Regions from separate parts of the Rhizobium sp. P1_C7 genome, predicted to be linked through region 2. Evidence: riboswitches for the same ligand, from Rfam matches in the RefSeq annotation. Region 2 holds a riboswitch; the other holds the start of a gene.
What was found. A riboswitch is a leader RNA that binds a small molecule or an ion and turns the genes downstream of it on or off. The one in region 2 is predicted to bind cobalamin.

Region 1 (5,471 bases), on a different contig from region 2:
CGCCATGACAAGTGCCACCCGCCGGTCCTGCGGCTCCGTCGTGCGCAGTCGCGCCCAACTGGCGGCGAGCCGCGCGGTGTATTGCATGCGGCCGGCATCCGGCTCGCTGGCAACGATGTTGGCCTCGACCAGCGCATCGTAGCGCGCAGCCGACTTGAACGAGACAGCGCGCGCGAGAACCCGGCCATCGACCTCCGGCAGCGCGACATTCATGCCGAGATCGCGCGCCGAAAGACCCTGCGACGATGCGGCCCATGCCTCTCGCGACGACGCGGAAAAAATTGCCTGCAGCACGACGGCATCGCTGGACTCCAGCACGGTCGGCTCCCGTGAAGCGCCGGGTGCAGAGACCGCAAATCCGGTGGTGTTGATCACGATATCAGGTTTCACCGCATGAAAGACAGTCTCGATGATGCCCTTCGAGACCGGGTCCTTGAGGCTGTAGGCAAACACCGGAAGCGACCGCATTCCCTCCACCGCAAGCGCTTCTATCAGCGCTTCGACAGGTCCGGTTTCGCCGCTCTGGACGAGAGCGCGATAAAAAGAGATTGCGACAGTCGGGCGCTCTGCTTGGTCTCCATCCGGGGTCGCCGCTGGGGAGAAGAGGAGATCAACCGCCGACTTCCATTCCTCGACGCCAATCACCCCGCGTCCGGGCCACCAGATCCCCGCCTTCATCAACGGCGCAGCCGCTTCCGGCTTCTCGGCGCCAGATAGCATCGCCTCGGCATACGCAAGAAACGCATGCGAATTCCCGTCGCCACCCTCGATCAGGTAAGCCCAAAGCGCATTCAGATCTTCAAGCGGCACATTCGAAAACGGCGTCAACCCTGCATCAGGTTTGGAATCTCCTGGCAGGACGGCAATCAGCGCGCCATGCCGCGCGGCGGCGGCGTGCAGCGCTTCGAGCGCATAGTGAAAGTAGCTTGCTCCGCCGAGCGCACGCACGACAATGAGCTTCGCATGCCGTGCCGTTCGCTCGATATACGCATCGACCGACATCGGATGCTTGAGGCTCATCAGGCTTGCAATGCGCAGCGTTCGCGCCGGCTCCCTTTGGCCATACGCAGCCGCGATTGCCGCAAGCTCGGTGTCGGCGGCCGACAGGAACAGGATATCGCCGGGAGACTGACCGAGATCGATCGCTTCCTCGCCGTCACTGATCGTTCCCTGCTGTGCCAGAAGCAGATGCATTGGTTTGCCTTATGCCAGGGCCTCTATCGCCTTGCGCACCAAAGTCTCGTCCATCTCGTGCAGCCCGATCACCACCAGGCGGGTGCCGCGCGCTTCACCAGGCGCCCATGCGCGGTCGAAATAGTGATCGATGCGGCTGCCGACGGCCTGCAGCTGCAGACGCATCGGCTTGGCCGGGACATCGATGAAGCCCTTGAGACGGAGTACGTCATGCTCTGCGATGATGCCTTTCAGCTTTTCCGCGAAAGCAGCGGGATCAGCAACGGAACCGAGTTCGACGACGAAGCTGTCGAATTCGTCGTGGTCATGCGGCGTACCGTCCTCGTGCTCGAGTTCGTGATGGGACTTGCGGTTGATGATATCGCCTTCGGTGCCGATGCCGAGACCGAGCAGGATGCTTGCCGGCACCTCGCCGTTCTTTGCCTCGATCATGACGGGCTTGCGGGCAATGCGAGAGGCGACTTCGTCCCGCACGCGGCTGAGGCCGGCGCTGTCGAGGAGATCGGTCTTGTTGAGAACGATGAGGTCGGCGCAAGTCAGCTGATCCTCGAAAAGCTCCTCAATCGGGCTTTCGTGATCGAGCGACTCGTCCTCGACGCGGCGCGCTTCGACGGCATCGTGGTCGTCGGCAAAACGGCCTGCGGCGACGGCGGCGCTATCGACCACCGTGATAACCCCGTCGACTGTGACCTGCGTGCGGATATCGGGCCAGTTGAAGGCCGCGACGAGCGGCTGCGGCAAGGCCAGCCCCGAGGTTTCGATGACGATATGGTCGGGGCGGTTCTCGCGCTCCAGAAGTTTCGTCATCGTCGGGATGAAGTCGTCGGCGACCGTGCAGCAGATACATCCATTGGTCAGCTCGATGATATCGTCCTCGGTGCAGTTTTCCGCGCCGCAGCCCTTCAGCACCTCGCCGTCGACGCCGAGATCCCCGAATTCGTTGATGATGAGCGCGATCTTCTTGCCGCCCGTGTTGGACAGCAGATTGCGGATCATCGTCGTCTTGCCGGCGCCAAGAAAGCCCGTGATCACGGTCGCGGGAATCTTCTGCTGGTTCATGGAATTCAACCCTTCATTTTCAGCGGCAATCCAGCCGCGATAAAATACACGTTCGCAGCTTGCGCCGCGATCATTTGGTGCAGCCGCCCGGCATGGTCGCGAAAATCCCGCGCCATACGGTTTTCCGGCACGATGCCGAGGCCGACTTCATTGGAAACGATGACGAGCTGTGCCCTCGCCTTCGGCAAATGCGCGGCAAGGGCTGCGAACTCCACCGCCGTGTCGCGCTCCGCCATCATCAGATTGGTAACCCAAAGCGTCAGGCAATCCACCAGGATCGCTCGCCCATTGCCATCGACAGCCGCAAGGCATTCAACGAGATCGAGCGGTTTTTCGTGGGTGGTCCACAGGTCGCCGCGATCTGCCCTGTGCTGGTCGATCCGTGCACGCATCTCGCCATCCCACGCACGCCCGGTCGCCACGTAATGGCGCTCCAGGCCGCTTGCCACAACCAGTTGCTCGGCAAAGCGGGATTTTCCCGACCGCGCACCACCCAGAACGAAGGTGGCGCCCGAAGATGGGTTGTTCATGGGAAATGCAATCCGATCTGCCCGCAAGCGACCGGCAAGGCGACCGCGTCATGCGATCGATAGATCTGTCTTTCAGCCATGACAACCTCCGTGCTGGCAACGGGGACATCGCCCCATGGGTGGGCTCTGCGCCCGGCACGATATGGCAGGTCTCCTGGCTCGCAGTTAAAGGCCGCGATCGGGGCGCACCGATAAACCGGTTGCCCTGATCGTGCCAGCGGATCTTCCTCGCCTTCCCGGCTGCAATCATGAAAAGGCGGACGATTCGTAGAAAAAGAGGCGTCCAGCCCGGGCTGATCATGCTTGCACTACCAGTGGCTTTTCCGTCGTCTTCCCCGCCTCACCCGTCAGCACCACGCAGACAGCCGGTAACGCGCATCCGACGCCGGACGGAAGACCCTGACCGCTCTACAGTCGCGGGGTCGGCTGTGATGAAAGCGCCCTGATTGGGTCCACCCCGTCACATTCCCTTTTCATCCGAAACGCTTTAGGCGATCCGGAACCATCCGTTATGGATTCATGGTTAGGCAAGCGCCGGCGGGAAGTCAATCGGGCTTGGCCGCTTCGCAGCGATAGGAAAACAGGAGGACCGCTCGAAAAGACGACCATCTCTACCACATTTATCGTCTTTTATCAGTCACTTACGCATAGGAATCTGTTGCCATCGCCGGGCTTTTGCCGCAATTGAACCGCAAACGGGTGCTGTCGCCGTCGTCGTACCTCTCCCTCGCCCTTGACCGGGCCTTTGCCCGCCTAGTTTCCTTGCCATGCTTCTCAAAATCGATATCCGCCGGTTTGGCCTGCTTCACACTCTGTTTGACGTAGGACGGATGCGCGCGCTCCTACGGCGCAGCGAAATGGGCATGGTCATCGCGGGCGCGATCGTCGGCGTCACATCCGGCCTCGCAGTCACAGGCATGAGTCTCGTTTCACGCGAGATGCACAGCCTGATCTTCGGCATCAGCGATGTCGAAAGGTTGAGCTCCTCCCAGATCGACAACAAGTTCCTCTTGCTTGCCGCGCCAGTGGGCGGCGGCATGCTCCTCGGTCTGCTGATGTTCATCCTGGCGAAGACACGCAAGAAGCCGATGGTCGACCCGATCGAGGCGAATGCGCTGCACGGCGGACGACTGTCGCTGACGGACAGCATCCTGGTCGCCGTCCAGAACCTGATATCGAATGGTTTCGGCGCCTCCGTCGGACTTGAAGCCGGCTATACGCAGCTTGCCTCGGGTCTCGCCTCGAAGCTCGGGCTCAAGCTGCAGCTGCGCCGCTCGGACCTGCGTGTCCTCCTGGGTTGCGGTGCCGCGGGTGCGATCGCGGCGGCCTTCAACGCGCCGCTGACAGGGGCCTTCTATGCCTTCGAACTGATCATCGGCACCTACACCATCGTATCGCTGACGCCGGTCGTCGTATCCGCTCTCGTTTCGACGCTGGTGGCGCGCCTACTTGCCGGCAGCGATTTCGTCATCGACGTCGGCTCGTTCGGAACCGTCATGCCGGCCGACTACGTTCCGGCCGTCCTTCTTGGTGCGGTATGTGCAGGCGTCGGCATCCTGATCATGCAGGGTGTGTCCTTCATCGAAGAGCTCGCCCGCAGAAGCTTGATCGCCCCACCGCTGCGGCCCGCGCTTGGCGGCATCGTCGTTGGCCTGCTTGCCCTCATTACGCCGCAGGTGCTTTCGGCAGGCCACGGCGCGTTGCATCTGAACCTCGACAGCGAGGTCGCCATCCCCGTGCTGGTCGGCCTCCTCCTGCTGAAGTCGTTTGCATCGGCCATATCCATCGGCTCTGGCTTCAGGGGCGGCCTCTTCTTCGCATCCCTGTTCATGGGCGCTCTGCTCGGCAAATTGTTTGCCTATTCCGCGCCGTATTTTGCCAACGCAACCCTGACACCTGTGATCTATGCCGTGGTCGGCATGAGTTCGCTTGCGGTCGCGGTCATCGGCGGACCGCTCACCATGACGTTCCTCGCGCTCGAAATCACGGGCGACTTTCCCATAACCGTGCTCGTGCTCGCCGCCGTACTCAGCTCGTCGCTGGTGGTCCGCAGCACGTTCGGCTACTCCTTCGCCACCTGGCGCTTTCATCTGCGTGGCGAGAGCATCCGCAGTGCCCACGATGTCGGCTGGATCCGCAATCTGACCGTCGACAAGCTGATGCGCGCCGACGTGAAAACCGCCAAGGCAGGCATTTCCATGGAGGAGTTCAAGGAGCGCTTTCCGATCGGCTCCGCTCAGCGCGTCATTCTTGTCGAGGACAGCGGCAAATACGCCGGATTGGTGCTGGTGCCGGAGATCTATGCGAGCCTCACCGACAGCGACGACGACAGCAACGGCCTCGACCAGTTCGTCCGCTACCGCAACGACTTCCTGCAGCCGCAGATGAACGCCAAGCAGGCCGCCGCGATCTTCGACAAGACCGAAAGCGAAGCACTCGCTGTCGTCAACAATCTGGTGGAGCGGACTGTGGTCGGCCAGCTGAGCGAGGCCCACACGCTACGCCGTTACAGCGAAGAGCTCGACCGGCGCAGGCGGGAAGTGTCAGGCGAAATCTAGGGCAATTCCAGCTGGCATGCGCAGCGGTTTGCGTCCGCAATGGCGCAGGAACAAAAAGATGGAGCGTTTTCGCGATTCGAAAAAAGCAGAAAAGCTCTAGCTTAGGAGGTCGCCGAGCCACCGTTCGTCA
Region 2 (5,471 bases):
GCGAAAAATGCCGAGCGCAAGCGCGTGATCTTCTCCGAAGGAGAAGACGAACGTGTGCTGCGCGCGGCACAGGTCCTACTGGAAGAAGGGATTGCCGAACCGATCCTCATCGGCCGCCCACAAGTTATCGAAACCCGCCTGCAGCGCTACGGACTTCGCATCCGGCCGCTGTTGGATTTCGATGTCATCAACCCGGAAGACGATCCGCGCTTCCGCGAATATGTCGACCTTTACTTCTCGTTGGTCGGCCGCCGTGGCGTCATCCCCGAGGCCGCGCGCACGATCGTTCGTACCAATACGACGGTCATCGGCGCGTTGGCCCTCAAGCGCGGCGAAGCCGACGCGCTGATATGCGGTCTGGAAGGCCGGTACGAGAAGCACCTGCGCGACGTTCGCCAGATCATCGGCAAACGGAAGGACGTCCGTGACTTTTCGGCCCTTAGCCTGCTGATCTCGCAGCGTGGGGCCACCTTCTTCACCGACACCTACGTGACCTTCAACCCCACCACCGAGGAGATTGCCGAGTCCGCGATCCTGGCGGCAGAGGAAATCAGACGGTTCGGGATTACGCCGCGCGCCGCGCTCGTCTCGCATTCGAATTTCGGCTCGCGGGAATCCGAAAGCGCGACGAAGATGCGTGCCGCGTTGCAGCTGGTTCGCGATAGCGCGCCCGAGCTGGAAGTCGATGGCGAAATGCACGGCGAAAGCGCGATCTCCGAGGCGTTGCGCAAGCGTGTTATGCCTGACACGACCCTGCACGACGAAGCCAACCTGCTGGTATTTCCAAACCTCGATGCCGCCAACATCACGTTGGGCGTCGTCAAGTCTATGACCGATGGTCTGCATGTCGGTCCGATCCTGCTCGGCGCGGCGATGCCGGCCCATATCCTGGCGCCCTCGGTCACCTCCCGAGGAGTGGTGAATATGGCAGCGCTCGCCGTCGTGGAGGCTTCTCAGCCGGCTTGAGTTGGCAGAAATCGGGAAGTGCGTTAGGATTTCAACGGCAGCTTGTTAAGATAGACAGGTTATTGGGAATAAGATGGCGGACAACCGCCACGATCCACTGGTATTTGCTCATCCACGGGACGATGCCTTGACGCGCTGGAATTTGCCTTTTGCGTTCCTGATTGCCCTTTCGACACCGGCTTATGCGCAAGTCGCGCCGATCTGTGGTGAGCTGCGGGCGCGTCTTGCTGACCTGCCGCTGGTGATAGGAACCACGCCGGAGGTCCGCAAGTATGCCAGCGCCATCGCCGAGCAGAACCTCGAGCTTCGAAAAGTTAGAAGCGATCTGCGGCGCAATGGATGCAGCGCCGGCAGTATGGTGACAATCGGCGGCGACAACGCCGAATATTGTAGCGAGCTTGAGCAGGCGGAAGCCAAGATGGTCGATAACATCAGCGACCTGCAGCAGCGCCGCGACGAGCTGCGGGCGCAGAGCGAAGATACCCGCACCCGCAACGAACTGATCGCGGCCCTCGACGCCAACAGTTGCAATGCGGAGCCGTCGTTCTCCGACGATCCCGAATATGCACCGGCCCCGAGTATCGACGATCAGGCGATGCGTAGCGACACGTTCATACCGCTCGGCGGCGGCCAGGGCCGGAGGTCTTACGCGGCGCCCGGGATGCAACCCCTCTCGCATCTCAACACGGTTTGCGTGCGCACCTGCGATGGAGGCTTCTTCCCGCTTAGCTCCAACGCGACCTCCATGGACTTCGCTCGCGACGCCGACACTTGCGCGAAAATGTGTCCGGGAGTCGATACGGAGCTTTTCTATCACGATGTCTCCGTTGGGGAGACGTCGGACATGATCTCCACGGCGACGGGCACGCCCTATAGCGCGATGCCGAACGCCTTTGCCTACAAGAACCGCAAGCCTGGAGAAAAATCGTCCTGTAGTTGCGACCTCCCCGCTTACTATGAACGAATGCGAAAGAACCAGAACGCGGCCACCGAAGTGCCCCGGAAGGGTTCGATCACCACTATAGAGACCAGGAAGCAGGAGGCGCCTGCAATAGTGGCGCCTGCCCCGCAATCGCAGGTGCCCGACCGACCCTATGATCCGCAAAGCGGCAAGGTGCGCCAGATCGGACCGCAATTCCTGGCCGGCGATCGGGGGGAAATCGACCTCAAGAACCCGGCGACCCCAGGCGCTCAACCGCAGCAGCGGTAGCGGCTATTTGAATTCCTCGCCATTGCCCCACCGATCGGCAAAGATCAACTCCGCGACTGGCGTTCGCTGTCGCCACCCTTTGACGGCGAGTTCAGGCTCCTCGTAGAGCTGGTCAACATAGCCGACACAGAGCCACGCAACGATCTCGACCCGCTCGGGCACGCCGAGAATCTGCTTGAGGTCGGCTTCGTGGAAGATGCTCACCCAGCCGACGCCGATCCCTTCCGCTCGCGCGGCCAGCCAGAGATTTTGTACCGCGCAGACCGTCGAATAGGAATCCATCCGCGGATTGTGCGTCCGTCCAAGCACGACGTCGCCGCAGCGATCTGGATCGCAGGTGATGCAGATTCCAAGCGGAGCGCTGCGGATGCCTTCCAGCTTCAGCGATCGATAGGCCTGTTGCCGTTCGCCGGCAAACATCTCGGCGGCCTCCAGATTGGCGCGGTTGAAGGCATCCCACACGGCAGACTTTACGTCCCGGTCGCGCACGAGTATGAAGTTCCACGGTTGCATGAAGCCGACGGACGGTGCGTGGTGCGCCGCTCGCAGAAGGCGCTTGATGACTTCGTCCGGAATAATGTCAGGCAAAAACTCCGAGCGAACGTCCCTTCGCGTCTCAATTGCCTTGTAGACCGCCATGCGTTCGTCCGCAGAGAAGGCCGCAGCTCTCGGTAGAGAGCCAGAATGGTCTGGTCGCATCGTCAATCCCCAACAACACAACCGCCCGCCGTCCACGCGGTCAGTCTATGATTGTCGGGCCGGTCTTCTGACTTGGCGTCATCCGTGTGCCGCGCCTTCCCGGCACGGAGCCAGTGGCATTTGAGCGGCAAACGTCAGCCTTACAGCGTTGGGCACGTTCCGGCCTTGCACCGAATTCCCGATTCTCCCGCGATCACGCGGGCACCTGACGAGTAACCTATGTCGCGAAACGTCGCCGAACGCAATCGATCAGGCGGATACCGGGAAATATCTGACATAAGCGAACTCGTAACCGTTTGGTGACCAGTTGGGCACATTGATCGTTCCCTGCCCGCCAAAGAGTTCGAACAGTGTCGTCAGATTGCCACCATCCATATCCATGAGCCGCAGCCTGACATTCAGGTCGCGCGGATGGTCGAAAACGTGAGGATCATAGGAAAGGATCAGCACCTTGTCATTGCCGGGCGACGGATGGGCGAACCAGTTGCCGTAGTCGTCTTGCGTGATCTGCTCGAGCCCCGTCCCATCCGGATGAATGCGCCAGATCTGCATGATACCGGTGCGGCTGGAATTGAAGTAGATCCACTTGCCGTCAAAGGAATAGTCCGGCCCGTCGTTACGGCCCTCTCCATGGGTGAGACGCTTCTCTGCGCCCCCGCTGAACGGGATCGTGTAAATGTCGAAGATGTCGTCGCGGATGCCGCAATAGGCCAGTTCCTGACCGTCAGGTGACCAGCCATGCCAATAGGACGGAAGGTTCGTTGTAACCAGGCGGGGAATACCGCCGCCCACAGGCAGAACGTAGATCGCCGACTTTCCGAATTCAGTCTTGTCGGAAATGACGATCTGTGACCCATCTGGAGAGATGCCGTGATCGTTGTTGCATGCGATGGCAAAGCCGGTATCGACCTTCTCGACGCTGCCTGAACCGTCGAGTGGGAGACGGTGAAGAAGCCCGTCCCCGTTCAGCAGGAGGTAGGTGCCGTCGGGTGAAAAATTCGGAGCTTCGACAAGTTGATCGGTTTGCCAGACGATCCGGGGCAGGCCAGTCCGAACATTAAAGATCTCCACGGAACTGCGCACGCAACGCCTCCTCAAACTCAAATCAAACTCAGGCTTGAACTACTCCACCGCCTGCCCTCGCGCAAGGACATGTCTCGGCGGATATTTCTGCCTCCGCCCGATTCGGCCCGTCGAAAGCAGCGTCAACGATGCAAAAATTTCGAGCACAATTTGATCAGAAAAGTCATATATGCCGGAAACCTAATCGGTTCATCTAGCGTTCATGACCCAGATGTGACAGTTCGGTGAAGGTTTGATGACACTGGAGTTTCACCGTTGATCGCGCAAGTCCTGAGGTCCGAAGCGGCAATGCGCGTCGCGTCGTTTTACACTCGTGTCGGCGCAAGCGGTCGCCCGACCGCCTTGCGCGGTGGGATCAGCATTGCGATTTCGGCATTGATAGCCCTTGCGGCTACCATCGCAGTCGAATCAATCGCACGTGGCGGTGTTGCCGACGTCCGCGAGTTCGTGACGTCAACGGCTCGTCCCGGTATCACGACTGTGGTGATGCTGACGGTGCTGATGCTGTCGCTGGACGCGGTGTTCAGTCGGCGGTTTCTTTCCGTGCTGATCGTTCTACCGGGGGTGCTCGTACCAGCCTTCGTGTCCAATCAGAAGCAGCATTATCTCTCGGATCCACTCTATCCCTCGGATGTGCTTTTCGGGCGGCAAATCATGGAATTACTGCCCGTCATGGTCCGAGACCGTCCGTTTTCGGCCGTGGCGCTTGCCGTCGGTATCCTGCTTTCGGTCACCGGGATCGTGCTGGCCTGGCGTTTTGCGTGGCGCCACTTCCCGAAGTTGTCGAGCAAGAGCCGCACGAGAAGCCTTTGCCTTGGCCTGCCGATTATCGCGGCCTTCGCCTCTCTGATGGATTACTCCCAGTATTCGTGGATCCGCGATCGTCTGCAGGTCGTACCGATGATGTGGGACCAGAAGGAAAACTATCGTAGCAACGGCTTTATCCTCGCCTTCATCTTCAACATTCCGATGGCCGACGTTGCTGTTCCCGCCGGCTTCGGTGCGCAAGCTCTCGACGCTATTCCCGCCCGCAATTACGGCTATCTGAGTGGCCCGCGTGAAAAGCCCGACGTCATCATGCTGATGAGCGAATCCTTCTGGGATCCGACGCGGCTGAAGACGCTGAAGCTGTCGGAAGATCCGCTGCCGAATATCCGCGCAGCCCAATCCGGCTATGTCTTTTCGCCGGAGTTCGGTGGCATGACGGCCAATGTCGAATTCGAGGCACTGACTGGCTTCTCGAATGCGTTTCTTCCGTACGGCAGCATTCCCTATCAGCAGTACGTCCGCACCGATCTACCATCGCTTGCGACCTTCTTTCGGGGCGAAGGCTATGCGGCGCGTGCGCTGCATCCTTTCAGCGGGTGGTTCTGGAACCGAAACGAGGTCTACAAGGATTTCGGCTTCGAGGAGTTTCGTAGCGAAGAGACTATGCCGGCGATGGAAAAGCGCGGCATCTTCGCCTCCGACGATTCCCTGATGAAGGAGATCATGCAGGAGGCGGATGGGATGG

Region 1: linked by a shared signal. The riboswitch ahead of cobU (bifunctional adenosylcobinamide kinase/adenosylcobinamide-phosphate guanylyltransferase) and the one ahead of bluB (5,6-dimethylbenzimidazole synthase) in region 2 are both predicted to bind cobalamin.

The regions. Positions count from the first base shown of each region.
Region 1 is NZ_JBFUAL010000012.1:104,939-110,409, forward strand. Features, by position in the region: gene cobN (cobaltochelatase subunit CobN) at 1-1,194, opposite strand, end outside; gene cobW (cobalamin biosynthesis protein CobW) at 1,204-2,253, opposite strand; gene cobU (bifunctional adenosylcobinamide kinase/adenosylcobinamide-phosphate guanylyltransferase) at 2,259-2,783, opposite strand; cobalamin riboswitch at 2,911-3,305, opposite strand; gene AC1D2R_RS19795 (chloride channel protein) at 3,551-5,341, shown strand; gene AC1D2R_RS19800 (cobyric acid synthase) at 5,438-5,471, opposite strand, start outside.
Region 2 is NZ_JBFUAL010000002.1:190,099-195,569, forward strand. Features, by position in the region: gene AC1D2R_RS04050 (NADP-dependent malic enzyme) at 1-966, shown strand, start outside; gene AC1D2R_RS04055 (DUF2865 domain-containing protein) at 1,094-2,176, shown strand; gene bluB (5,6-dimethylbenzimidazole synthase) at 2,180-2,875, opposite strand; cobalamin riboswitch at 2,916-3,099, opposite strand; gene AC1D2R_RS04065 (TolB family protein) at 3,125-3,958, opposite strand; gene AC1D2R_RS04070 (LTA synthase family protein) at 4,214-5,471, shown strand, end outside.